4 regions of the Staphylococcus parequorum genome follow, and region 4 is predicted to be linked to each of the others. Evidence: riboswitches for the same ligand, from Rfam matches in the RefSeq annotation. Region 4 holds a riboswitch; each other region holds the start of a gene.
The links. A riboswitch is a leader RNA that binds a small molecule or an ion and turns the genes downstream of it on or off. The one in region 4 is predicted to bind S-adenosylmethionine.
Positions count from the first base shown of each region.

Region 1: it holds a riboswitch for S-adenosylmethionine, as region 4 does, so the genes downstream of both, AAA453_RS11935 (methionine ABC transporter ATP-binding protein) here and AAA453_RS02940 (MetQ/NlpA family ABC transporter substrate-binding protein) in region 4, are expected to answer to the same signal.
Region 2: it holds a riboswitch for S-adenosylmethionine, as region 4 does, so the genes downstream of both, AAA453_RS04765 (Na+/H+ antiporter NhaC family protein) here and AAA453_RS02940 (MetQ/NlpA family ABC transporter substrate-binding protein) in region 4, are expected to answer to the same signal.
Region 3: it holds a riboswitch for S-adenosylmethionine, as region 4 does, so the genes downstream of both, metX (homoserine O-acetyltransferase MetX) here and AAA453_RS02940 (MetQ/NlpA family ABC transporter substrate-binding protein) in region 4, are expected to answer to the same signal.

Region 1 is NZ_CP150682.1:2,437,719-2,440,886, forward strand. Features, by position in the region: gene AAA453_RS11930 (methionine ABC transporter permease) at 1-111, opposite strand, end outside; gene AAA453_RS11935 (methionine ABC transporter ATP-binding protein) at 104-1,129, opposite strand; SAM riboswitch class I at 1,215-1,322, opposite strand; gene AAA453_RS11940 (thioredoxin family protein) at 1,378-1,677, opposite strand; gene AAA453_RS11945 (toprim domain-containing protein) at 1,674-2,066, opposite strand; gene gcvH (glycine cleavage system protein GcvH) at 2,371-2,751, opposite strand; gene AAA453_RS11955 (arsenate reductase family protein) at 2,921-3,168, opposite strand, start outside.
Region 2 is NZ_CP150682.1:1,039,434-1,042,601, reverse strand. Features, by position in the region: gene AAA453_RS04770 (SRPBCC family protein) at 1-49, opposite strand, end outside; gene AAA453_RS04765 (Na+/H+ antiporter NhaC family protein) at 330-1,622, opposite strand; SAM riboswitch class I at 1,746-1,847, opposite strand; gene AAA453_RS04760 (flavin reductase family protein) at 1,975-2,586, opposite strand; gene AAA453_RS04755 (SDR family oxidoreductase) at 2,657-3,168, opposite strand, start outside.
Region 3 is NZ_CP150682.1:269,291-272,458, forward strand. Features, by position in the region: gene serS (serine--tRNA ligase) at 1-48, shown strand, start outside; gene AAA453_RS01260 (AzlC family ABC transporter permease) at 377-1,072, shown strand; gene AAA453_RS01265 (AzlD domain-containing protein) at 1,069-1,398, shown strand; SAM riboswitch class I at 1,527-1,627, shown strand; gene metX (homoserine O-acetyltransferase MetX) at 1,688-2,656, shown strand; gene AAA453_RS01275 (DUF2232 domain-containing protein) at 2,963-3,168, shown strand, end outside.
Region 4 is NZ_CP150682.1:655,236-658,403, forward strand. Features, by position in the region: partial or broken gene panE (2-dehydropantoate 2-reductase) at 1-900, opposite strand, end outside; SAM riboswitch class I at 1,208-1,312, shown strand; gene AAA453_RS02940 (MetQ/NlpA family ABC transporter substrate-binding protein) at 1,405-2,223, shown strand; gene AAA453_RS02945 (lactate/malate family dehydrogenase) at 2,308-3,168, shown strand, end outside.

The DNA of each region.
Region 1 (3,168 bases), 1.1 Mb from region 4:
TGCTATTACAGTCATATAAATTGTTTCATATGTTGCTAACCAAACTTCGTCCCAACTGATATTTGGCATAGTAACCATCTCACGGAGTATGTCACCAAACGAATTACCCATGCTTTAACACCTCCACTGAAACGTGTTGCGCTTCTAAATCGTTTTTGAACTTTTCGAATTTTTCTGAATTTACTGTTGGTAAATGTACTACTAAAAAGCCGATTGAACCATCTTTCGTATGTTTAATATTAGCTTCCAATATATTTACATCAATATTATGCGTCTTAGTTATGTATGATACTAACGGCTCCGTAGTATTGCTTCCTGTAAAATTCAAGCGAACTACATAATCATTTTCCTTTAATGATATTAAATCTGTGATAGATTCATCAAAATCATCGTCTAAATCATCTTTCACAAAGCGTTTTGTTACTGCATGTTGTGGGTTTTCAAAGACAGTTGTAACCTCGCCTTGTTCAATTACACGGCCACTTTCCATAACAGCGACTTCATCGCAGATACGTCGAATGACATGCATTTCGTGTGTAATGATTACGATTGTTAAATTTCGTTCTTCTTTAATCTTTAATAATAATTCTAGAATTTCATCGGTCGTTTGAGGATCTAACGCACTTGTTGCTTCATCACAAAGCAATACAGTAGGTTCATTAGCTAATGCACGCGCAATACCGACACGTTGCTTTTGACCACCTGACAATTCCGATGGATATGCATTTTCTCTTCCTTTTAGTCCTACCAATTCCACTAATTCTAAAGCACGTTGCTTCGCTTCACGACGCGAAACACCAGCAATTTCTAGCGGGAATGTAATATTATTTAATACATTTCGTGACCACAGTAAATTAAAATGTTGAAAAATCATGCTCACTTTTTGACGTTTTTTTCTTAAATCTGATTTAGATAAATCACCAATCTTATCTCCATCAATAATTACGTCACCTGAAGTAGGTTGCTCGAGATTGTTCAAGAGTCTTACTAAAGTACTTTTCCCCGCTCCTGAAAAACCAACCACTCCAAAGATTGAGCCTGATTGAATGCTTAAATCAACATGATCTACAGCTAGTACGTCGTGTTTTTTTGTTTTGTACCTTTTGACTATTTGATTTAATTCAATCATCACACTTGCCTCCTTGTATTACACTATCAATTAAAAAATGCTTCCCCTTTTATGCAGTGAAGAAAAGAGAAAGCATTAATCGCTTCTCTCATCTCCCAAAGTTAATTATAACTTCATGTGAATTGGCACCATTTCTGATTCAGACGGTTGCCGGGCTTCAAAGGGCACATCCCTCCACCACTCTTGATAAGAGTATCATTTATTTAATTATTTTTAATCCTATCATCGCACTCATGTTTCGTCAATAACTATTTTAAATTTTCTAACAAATAAGGAACAGATTGAAATGCGTAAATTCTTTTCTGTTCTTTACCTTTAGACATCAGCATGAGCACAGGTACAGATTGTATTTCTTGCGCTTGGCTAAAATCAGGATGAAAATTCAAATCTATTTTCGTAATTGGTAGCTTCAAAATTTCATTTGCTATATCTAACATGCGTTCTGAAACTTTACAAGTTCCACACGTTGGTGTATAACCAAATATTAAATATTTTTCTTTTTCTTCATGTTCGTGCACATCTGCACGGTGTTCACTTGTTACATTCATGTTAATAAACTTACCCTTTCAGCTATATAATCTAATTTTGCTTTAGCTACTTTTTCTGCATCTTTTACAGAAAAACCATGTTTTCGCAGTACTCTGGATAAATATGGTTTAGGGCATCTAGCAACCTCACAATATTGTCTATCTATGCGTATATGTTTACTTTCACTGAGATATCGTTTGAACCATTTCCGTATCTTTTCACCTTCTTTATCTGAATCCACAAGAATATACACTTGTTTATCATATAAAGTTTCAACCATTTCATCGATTTTATCAATGCCCATAGTACCGTTCGTACATATGATATCAATTGGCTGATCAATAACTTGCTTTACCCGTTTCTTGTCTGACTTGCCTTCGACAATGATCACTTGGTTTAGTATCGTCATGACATCCACCCTCTAAATGTTGATAGTTGTTCAATCTACTTAGTTCTTCACAATACTTAGCGACTATAAACATAATTTACATATTCCTAATCTTATCTTATTATTGAAAATGATTTTTGTCATTTAAAGACATCTAATCAGATGATCTTTTTCTTATATAATATCTGTTCTTTAGTTCTACTAAGCTAGGCTCTACTATAGCTCACTTTATACATGTTTATTTTTGACAAAAAGCATATAAAATAAATATTCTTATTAAAAAAACCCCAAGATAATCAATATCATGGAGTTCGCACTTTATTTTTTATTCACCAATCATTTCTGAGTATTGCTCAGCAGATAATAATTCATCTAATTGACTTTGATCGCTTAATTCAACTTTTACCATCCATGCTTTATCGTATGGTGATTCATTTACGAATTCTGGGCTGTCTTCTAATTCTTCGTTAGACTCGACAACTTTCCCAGTAACAGGTGCGTAAAGTTCTGAAACTGTTTTTACCGATTCAACACTACCAAAAGTTTCACCTTCGTTAATGTCATCGTCGACTTCTGGTAATTCAACGAATACGATATCTCCTAATTCACCTTGAGCATATTCAGTTATACCAATTGTTACTGTATTGCCTTCAATTTTAACCCATTCATGTTCTTTAGAATATTTAAATTCACTCGGTACTGCCACAAGAATCCCCTCCTAAATGATTTTACATATTAATGATGCCATATGAAAAGCTTTCAAGCAACTATTTCTCGATAACATAATTCAATCAAATCTTTTTCATAGCAATAGATGAAGCGTTTACACAATCACTATTATAACCACTTATTTAATTATGAAATTAAAATTTATTTTATAACCAAGTTTCCTTATATTGGTCTTCTTTAAATCCAACTGTAACTTTATTTCCTGAAATAGCTAGTGGTCTTTTAACTAACATACCATTTGAAGCCAATAAATCTAACTTTTCATCATACGTTAAATCTTTCAACTTATCTTTCAATCCAAGCTCACGATATTTTGCGCCATGTGTGTTAAAGAGTTTGTTAACATCAATTTCTGTCGCTTCAATAATATCTTTAAACTCGTTTTTAGTAGGTG
Region 2 (3,168 bases), 380 kb from region 4:
GTTCAAGTCGAATCTCAACGTATTCATTTTCAACATTATATTTACCCACGATTGTTCACCTACTTTCACTCTTAATTCTATTCTAACCTATTCTACAAGACTTCTAAACAATAATCATATGAATCATAAAATGTTCTAGTCTTTACTTTAAAACGATCAACTTCTATATTTTATCGTCAATAGTCAGTAAACGTCAAAATTTTAAACGTCACTTCCGTAAAAACATGTATTTAAGAACTTTTTATAAAATTACATTATATTCCAACATAATAAAAAGGGAGGTTCATCAGATACAAACAATGCACTGATTCTCCTTCCCTTTTAACCCCTTATTTTTTATTTAATCTTGGTAAGTTAAAGAAGATTGCAATCAAACCACAAACTCCTAAAATCATAGGATAAATAGAGTAAGGTAATAACTCAAATGGAGATATAGATGCCACACCTGCTGCTGCAATTAACTGTGGACTATAAGGTAAGAGTCCTTGGAAACAACTCGCAAACATATCCAAAATACTTGCAGATTTTCTTGGGTCTACATCGTATTCTTCCGAAATTTCTTTTGCTAGTGGACCAGCCATCAATATCGATATCGTATTATTCGCTGTTGAAATATCCGCTGCACTGACTAACCCAGCTATACCTAATTCTGCGCCACGTTTTGATTTCACTCTATTACGAACAAAGTGAAGTAACCATGTAATACCGCCGTTATGTTGAATAAGTGCTACAAGACCTCCGATAAGTAAGGCAATCATCGCTATATCTTCCATACCAATAATACCTTTTGAAATAGATCCTAATAATCCCGTCCAACCAAATGATCCATCTATAAGGCCAATTACTGCTGATAATGCGATACCACCTATAAGTACAATAATCACATTAATACCAATTAATGCTAATATCAGTACCATTAAATAAGGTAAGACTTTGATAATGTTATAGTCATAACTTTTAGTTGCATCAATTTGTGCTCCATTTGTTAAAAACCACAAAGCTATAATCGTAAATATAGCACCTGGCAACACAATTTTAATATTCACTTTAAATTTATCACTCATTTTTGTTTTTTGAGTACGTACAGCTGCGATTGTTGTATCTGAAATCATTGATAAATTATCACCAAACATTGCACCACCTACAACCGTAGCCATCGTAATAGCTGCTGAGACATCAGTTGCTTGACTCAATCCAAATCCAACAGGCGCTATTGCTGCTACTGTACCTACAGAGGTACCCATTGAAAGCGAAACAAACATACAAATAATAAATAAGCCTACGATAATTAAATTTTCTGGAATAAGTGACAATCCTAAATTAACTGTAGATTGCACGCCACCCATGTCTTCAGTAGTTTGAGAGAAGGCTCCAGCCAGTATAAAGATGAGCATCATTAAAATAATATTTGAATGACCCGCGCCTTTTGTGAAGACTTCCACTTTTTTATGAAACGTTTCTTTTCTATTTAAAATCAAAGCTACAATAGATGCTACTAAAATTGCTACATTTAAAGGCATTGTTGAAAAATCACCCGTACCAATACCTACACCTAAAAATAAGCCTACAAATACGAGCAATGGAATCAATGCCCAAGCGTTACCTTTCTTTATCTTCTCCATACAAAACCAACTTTCTATAAGGGTAAAAGCGTGAAATTTACTCATCGCTATTTCTTTGTTTTTCCTTTTTGAAAATAAAAAAACTCTTTTCTATTGAAGAAAAGAGTAAACGTTGTGTTTTCATTCTTATCTTCTAGCATACATTTATGCTACTGGAATTGGCACACGCATCATCATGTTGCCGAAGTATCGACGGGCCAGTCCCTCCACTTCTCTAGATAAGTTATTAAATTGTTCTATTACAGTACATTTTCAACTGTAATTCGTCAAATACTGATTTAGCTTAATACGTTAAAGCACGTTTGTCAACATTACTTTGCAATCATACGCTATATACAAAAAGTGCGACACCTTATTCAGTAGGTCGCACAATCGTAAATGTTTCTCCTAACGACGCATAGTCATTGCCGGCTAAGCGCGAGACAGCTGCTAATGCCTGAGCATCAATTTTACTATCTTCAAAGTATACATCATCATCGATATGGAACATAACGACTTCACCAATAATTAAATCAGAACCTTCTTGTGGATCGCCCAATGGAATAATTCTGTTTAATTTACATTCCATGCGGACTTTTGCTTGTTGTATCCCTGGGACAGAAACAAGTTCTGAATCAATACATGTTAAATTTGTTCTTTCTAGCTCATTACGCTTACGCTCTATTGGTGCTGCCGTTTTATTAACTTCTTCAACAATTGTTTCATCAGTAATATGAACGACAAATTCTTCGGTTTCTTCGATATTTACTGAGGTATCTTTTCGTTCACCTTCTGAACGGACCGTAGAAATCATAATCATTGGCGGTGCGCTATTCACTATATTAAAGAAACTGAATGGCGCTGCATTTAAATGACCTGATTTATCTTGAGAAGTAACAAATGCAATCGGTCTTGGAATTATACTCCCACTCAATAATTTATAATTTTGTTTTTTAGAGAGTGTATCTGCTTTAAATTGTTTCATATTTTATTACCATACCCTTCAAAAAATAAAAGCTAGATAATCTATAAGAGATTACTAACTTTTGATATCATTAGTCTAACTGAGTTCCGCCTGTTACACCATAAACTTGCCCAGTCGTATAACTCGACTCTTCAGCAGCTAAATGTACATATACTCCTGAAAGTTCAACAGGTTGCCCTGCTCTACCTAACACTTCTTTTTGACCAAATGTAGGTATCTTCGATTGTGGTTGTCCGCCAGATATTTGTAGGGGTGACCAAAATGGCCCAGGTGCTACACAATTCACACGAATACCTTTGGCACCTAATTCTTCTGATAAACTTTTAGTTAATGAAATGATTGCTGCTTTTGATGCTGCATAATCATGTAGGATAGGACTTGGATTATACCCTTGCACGGATGATGTTGTCGTAATTGTAGCACCCGGTTGTAAATAATCTAGTGCTTTTTGAACTGTCCAAAATATAGGATAAACGTTTGTTTCAAATGTTTCAGTAAATGAAGCTGTATCGAAACTTTTTAAATCATCTCTGTATTGTTGGTGTCCTGCTACAAGGGTTACATTATCTAAACCACCTAATT
Region 3 (3,168 bases), 390 kb from region 4:
TTAGTTCCATTTATGGGCGGTAAAACAGAGATCCGTCCTGTAAAATAAAATTAAATAAGTATGGCTAAAAGAGCGTAGCAAAGACCTTTGTTGCGCTCTTTATTTATATCGAGGTGGGGTAGGGGAGGGGTAAAATTAAGTGGATTTATAAAATTATGTAAGTAACATCAATGGTTTTTCATGTGAAAAATAACAGGTAAGTCTAAAATATTTCATAAGATTCAGAAAAGTTTAAAACGTTGATAAATAAGATTTTTAAAACAGAGGGTTGTCTTCCGTCACACAAACGGAATGCTAAAGTGATTGAATATAACGCCTAATTTATATTAAACTTAAGCTATTGTTTTTTAAAATTAAAAATGAAAGGAGTGAGGTAATGGAAGCGCATGTAACTTTTAAGCAAGGTGTGAAAGAATGTGTTCCTACATTATTAGGATACGCTGGGGTAGGGCTGTCTTTTGGAATTGTTGCTGTAGCCTCAGGATTTAGTTTGCTTGAAATTATCTTACTCTGCTTACTTGTATATGCTGGTGCTGCACAATTCATCATTTGTGCATTAGTCATCGCAGGTACACCGATTTCTGCGATTGTGTTAACAGCATTTATCGTAAATTCCAGAATGTTTCTACTAAGTATGACGCTTGCACCGAGTTACCAATCATACGGCTTATTAAATCGAATAGGACTTTCAACGCTTATTACAGATGAAACGTTTGGTGTAGCAATTACGCCACATCTTAAAGGAGAAAAAATTAACGATCGTTGGTTATATGGTTTAAATATCACAGCTTATTTGTTTTGGACATTTGCATGTGTTATTGGTGCTATATTTGGAAAATACATAAACAACCCAGAGACGTTAGGTTTAGATTTCGCTATTGCTGCGATGTTTATCTTTTTAGCTGTGTCACAGTTTGAATCAGTTCAACGCTCTCGCATCAAGACGTATTTTGTATTGATCATTACTGTAATTGTGATGATGCTTCTTCTAAGTCTCTTTATGCCGTCTTACGTGGCAATTATTCTTGCTTCTACGGTAGCAGCTGGACTCGGGGTGGTGATGGAACGATGACAACAACGACGCATATGCTTATTATTATTTTGCTTTGTGGTATTGTGACATGGTTTACACGGATTATACCGTTTTTACTTATATCTAAAATTAAACTATCTGAAAGAGTTGTAAAATGGTTGTCGTTTATACCAATCACGTTATTTACTGCTTTAGTTATTGATGGTTTGATTGAACAACAAGATGGCATGATGGGTTATAGCATTAATGTGCCGTTTCTAATTACGATGGTCCCGACAATAGTGATTGCAGTTATCACACGTAGTTTAACAATTACAATCATAGGTGGCATTATTATTATGGCTGCATTAAGATGGGTATTTTAATTATTTCATTGATGTAAATCATTTTATCCGTTAGAATGACAATAATTAGAAAATTCCGACATTTTTTAAAAATGAATGGATTGTTGGAACATCAATAGTAGTAATGTAGTGCAATACAATTAAAATAAATCTTATTTCGAGAAGCTAAGGGATTTGGCCCAATGATGCTTCAGCAACCGGCTAAATAAAGTACGGTGCTAAAACCAACGATATAGTCGAATGATAAGTAATTTTCAACTTCTTACTTATTGAATAGTGAGGAGTTTTTTTACTAAGTAGGAGGTAAGTCATGACGAATTATACGGTTGATACATTAGAATTAGGACCATTTACAACAGAGTCAGGAGAAACGATCTCAAACTTAAAATTACGTTACGAACATGTTGGATTGAAAGGTCAACCTCTTGTGGTCGTGTGTCATGCTTTGACAGGAAATCACTTAACATATGGCACAAATGAACAACCTGGATGGTGGAGAGGTATTATTGATGGTGGTTATATGCCGATTAATGATTATCAGTTTTTAACTTTCAATGTAATTGGTAGTCCATTTGGCTCTAGTTCTGCGCTTACGGATGAAGACTTCCCAGAACAACTGACTTTGCGTGATATTGTGCGTGCAATTGAATTAGGTATTGAGCATTTAGGCTTTGAACGTATTAATATACTTATAGGTGGCTCTTTAGGTGGCATGCAAGCAGTAGAGTTATTATATAACCGTAAATTTGAGGTTGATAAAGCAGTTATACTTGCTGCTACACAGAGAACATCTTCATATAGTCGTGCATTTAATGAAATTGCGAGACAAGCGATTCATTTAGACCATGAACAAGGTATGAGTATCGCAAGACAACTCGGCTTCTTAACATACCGTTCGTCTAAAAGTTATGAACAACGCTTCTCGCCAGATCAAGTGGTTGCATATCAAAGGCACCAAGGCGATAAGTTTATGAAACACTTTAGTTATGCATGTTATTTAACACTGCTTGACGTCTTAGACAGCCACGATGTGGATAGAGGGCGTGATGACGTGGACGAAGTGTTCAGCAGACTGGATACTAAGATTATGACAATGGGCTTTGCGGATGACTTACTTTATCCTGATGATCTTGTTTATGCAGTTGGCCAACGATTCAAATACCATAAACATTTCTTTGTACCTGACAATGTAGGGCATGATGGGTTTTTAGTTAATTTTAATGATTGGGCACCTAATTTATACCATTTCTTAAAGGTTTATAAAATCAAGCGTAAATGAGCGTGACTGTACTATAGAATGTTAAATTTAGGACGACACAGCAGAATCAGAATAACCAATAGGACCTACAAAGTAGACTGACTGCTTTGTAGGTCCTATTTTTTCTGGGAAAACACATGGAAATAGCTGTGATCTTGTGAAGTAATAGGGGATTTAGCTGTCTCAATATCAACTGAAAGGATGAATATTAGTTTATCTTCGAATAGTTGAATGTGTAGCGTATGTTTAACTTCTATAGAAATGAGTTGGCAATAATTGTATAAAAGTTTTAAAGAGGTTAAAATAAAAGTTATAGTCAAAAATAGTATGGGAGTGGCGAATTTGTTTTCAAAAATATATCCTAAGGCAACTATACTTAGTATAATCACGCTAGTCGTAGTAGCTTTAGCTTTACATATATTACCACCGCTTGGGCTTGTATTGAGTTTGTTTGCGACAATTCCAGGCATTATTTTATGGCATAAGTCTGTAGAATCATTTGGTTTAACAGCAGTCGTAACAGTTGTTTTAAC
Region 4 (3,168 bases):
TATATACTTTTTGGTTTTGATAAACAGTAGTTAGTAGAGGCGCATCTATTTGGTATGATGCGCCAAATGTAACAAATAACCTTGTAAATGATCTGCTTCAATATTTAATCCTTTTTCCATATCTCGTTGCATAGAAGTCTTGAAGTGATAAGATAATTTCGGCAGTGATTTCATATATTGATCGACGATATTATCCGAAATGGGCGCATTATGTGCACGCATAATTGAAGCGGCTTCGTTGTATAGTGACTCAATAAAATCTACGCCTCCCACGCTATCACGAATTGGTCCAATTGGCGCATGCATGAGTGTAGTAAGACTTGATAGTACAGTGATCATTAAATATTTATGCCACATACCTTGCTGGATATTTGAACTTAAAATAAATTCAGCCTTAGTATTTGAAAAAGCTTGAGCAATTTGTTCAGCACGTTCACTTTGGTCGCCATTCAATTCACCAAAAAAGAGTTTGTCAAAAGGACTTGTATGAACGATTTCACCTACGGGGTTTATCGTCGTTTCAATGACACAATAGCCACCCATGACTTTATTGTCGCCAAAAGTTGACTGTAACTTCGGTAGATGTGCGATTCCATTAAGTAATGGAATAATCACCGTATTGCCATTAACAAATGGTGTTAAATCTTCAAGGGCATGTTCTAAATGATAAGACTTAGAAGACAAGAGTACTACATCAAATGGTTTCACGCGGTCTTTTCTTGTAATAAGTTGAGGGTTAAAATGATAGTCACCTTTTTCGCTATGAATAGATAGACCATTTCGTTCTAGATATGCTTTTCTTTTTGAACGTACTAGAAATGTAACGTTTTGACCACCTTCAGCTAGGCGACCACCAAAGTAACCACCGATACCACCTGCTCCTAAGACTAAAATTCTCATTATTATGCAACTCCTCATGTTATGTATTGTTTCTATCTCGTTAATGTATATATACCACTTCATAAAATTATTACGCATACTTTTATATATATTTTATATTATTATTGTAGATGTATATATTAAATTAAGGTATTATTCTTTCTTTAAACTCCTCAAATTATAAAGTTATTTATCAGAATGATTATTGTTTCACATGGAACGAAAGTGAAAATATTTATGAAAGCAAATGATTTAGAATTTTCTAAAAACTCATTGACTAATCATGATCGCGATGCTAGGATTAAAACAATCAATTGCATATGATTTACTCTTATCTAGAGTGGTGGAGGGATGTGCCCTATGAAGCCCAGCAACCGTCGTTTTTGAAATGGTGCTAATTCACAGAAAGTAATTTTACTTTCAAAGATGAGAGAAGGTGGATACTTTCTCTTGAAAATGAAGAGAAAGTATTTTTTTATACATAGCTTTAGTCGTAAAGTAAAACAAATTATAAGGAGAGATTTGATGAAAAGGGTTATAAGTTTAGTTTCATTATTAGTATTAGTAGTTATATTGGCAGCATGCGGAAATTCAAAGGGCGAAGGTGAAGATAAAAAAATCACGATAGCAACATCTCCAGCACCACATGGCGAAGTGCTTAAACATGCTAAAAAAGCAATGAAAGAAGAAGGTTATGATTTAGAAATTAAGACGGTGAATGACTATAAAGTACCTAATAAATTATTGGATAAAGGCGATGTAGATGCAAACTTTTTCCAACATGTACCTTATCTAAAAGCTGAAAAAGAAGATCATAACTATAATATTGAAGAAGTAGGAAAAGTCTTAACTACGCCAATGGGTGTTTACAGTAAAAAATATAAAGATATTAAAGATATCCCTAAAGGATCAACGATTTATGTATCGAACAACCCTGCTGAAGAAGGACGCTTCTTATCATTTTTTGTTGATAAAGGCTTAATTAAAATTAAAAAAGGTGTAAATATTGAAGATGCAAAATTTGAGGATATTGTAGAAAATAAAAAAGATTTAAAATTTAATAACAAACAAGGCGCTGAATTTCTACCTAAAACATATAACAGTAAAGAAGGCGCGGCAGTTATTATGAATTCTAACTATGCTATCGATAACGGTCTAACACCACATAAAGATTCGATTGCAGTTGAGGATAAATCATCACCATTTGCAAATATAGTTGCCGTTCAAAAAGGACATAAAAATGATAAAAAATACCAAACGTTAATTAAAGTACTACAATCAAAAGATACACAAGACTTTATTAAAAAAGAATACGGTCAAGATGTCATTCCATATGAAAAATAAGATATAACACAATGCGTTTGTTACATTTTATATAGTAGTTAAAAGTATCATATATTAATATTCTATAGATAAGGTAGGGATAAAATGTCCAAAATAGGAATCATTGGACTTGGTAAAGTAGGAAGCCAAGTACTCACAGACGTCCAAAATTTAAATTTATTCTCAGATATTGTATTAATTGATACAGATACAGAAAGAGCAAGTGGTGAAGCACTGGATCATTTGCACACGCAAGGTTTACCGAATTCAACACACATCAATATTCGAGAAAGTAGTTATGAAGATTTAGCTGATGCATCATTCATTGTGATTACAGCGAGTGTGCCAACAGATCCTAATGAGGGCGATCGTGTATTGCTTGCGAAAGGTAACCGAATTATGATTGAGGAAGTCATGAAACAAATTAATCAAGTGACACAAGATGCGATTGTTATTTTAGTTTCCAATCCAGTAGATACAATTACTTATATGAGCAATGCATCTCAATATCCTTCTCATAAAATAATGGGTACTGGAACAGCTTTGGAAACATCTCGCTTTAAAACATTGATTGCGAAATATTACCAAGTTGACCCTAAGAATGTTGAAGCATTTGTGATTGGAGAACATGGACAACATGCAGTGCCAGTATGGAGTAAAGTTAGAATTTATGGCATGACATTAGATGAATTTGAACAATTGACGCATACGTCACCAATCGATAAAACACGTATAACTTCAGAAATTGATCAGGTATCTATGGATGTGTTTTATAAAAAAGGATGGACAAATGTAGCGATATCGAAAGTAGTTAATTATTTAATACAAGCAATTGCATTAAACCAACAGACCATCATGCCGTTAACTTCAATAAGTAATGAATATGGTTTGAATGAGAGTGCCTTTAGTCTACCTACATTAGTGGCACGTGAGGGTATTAAACAGAGGTTTGAAATTCAACTCAGC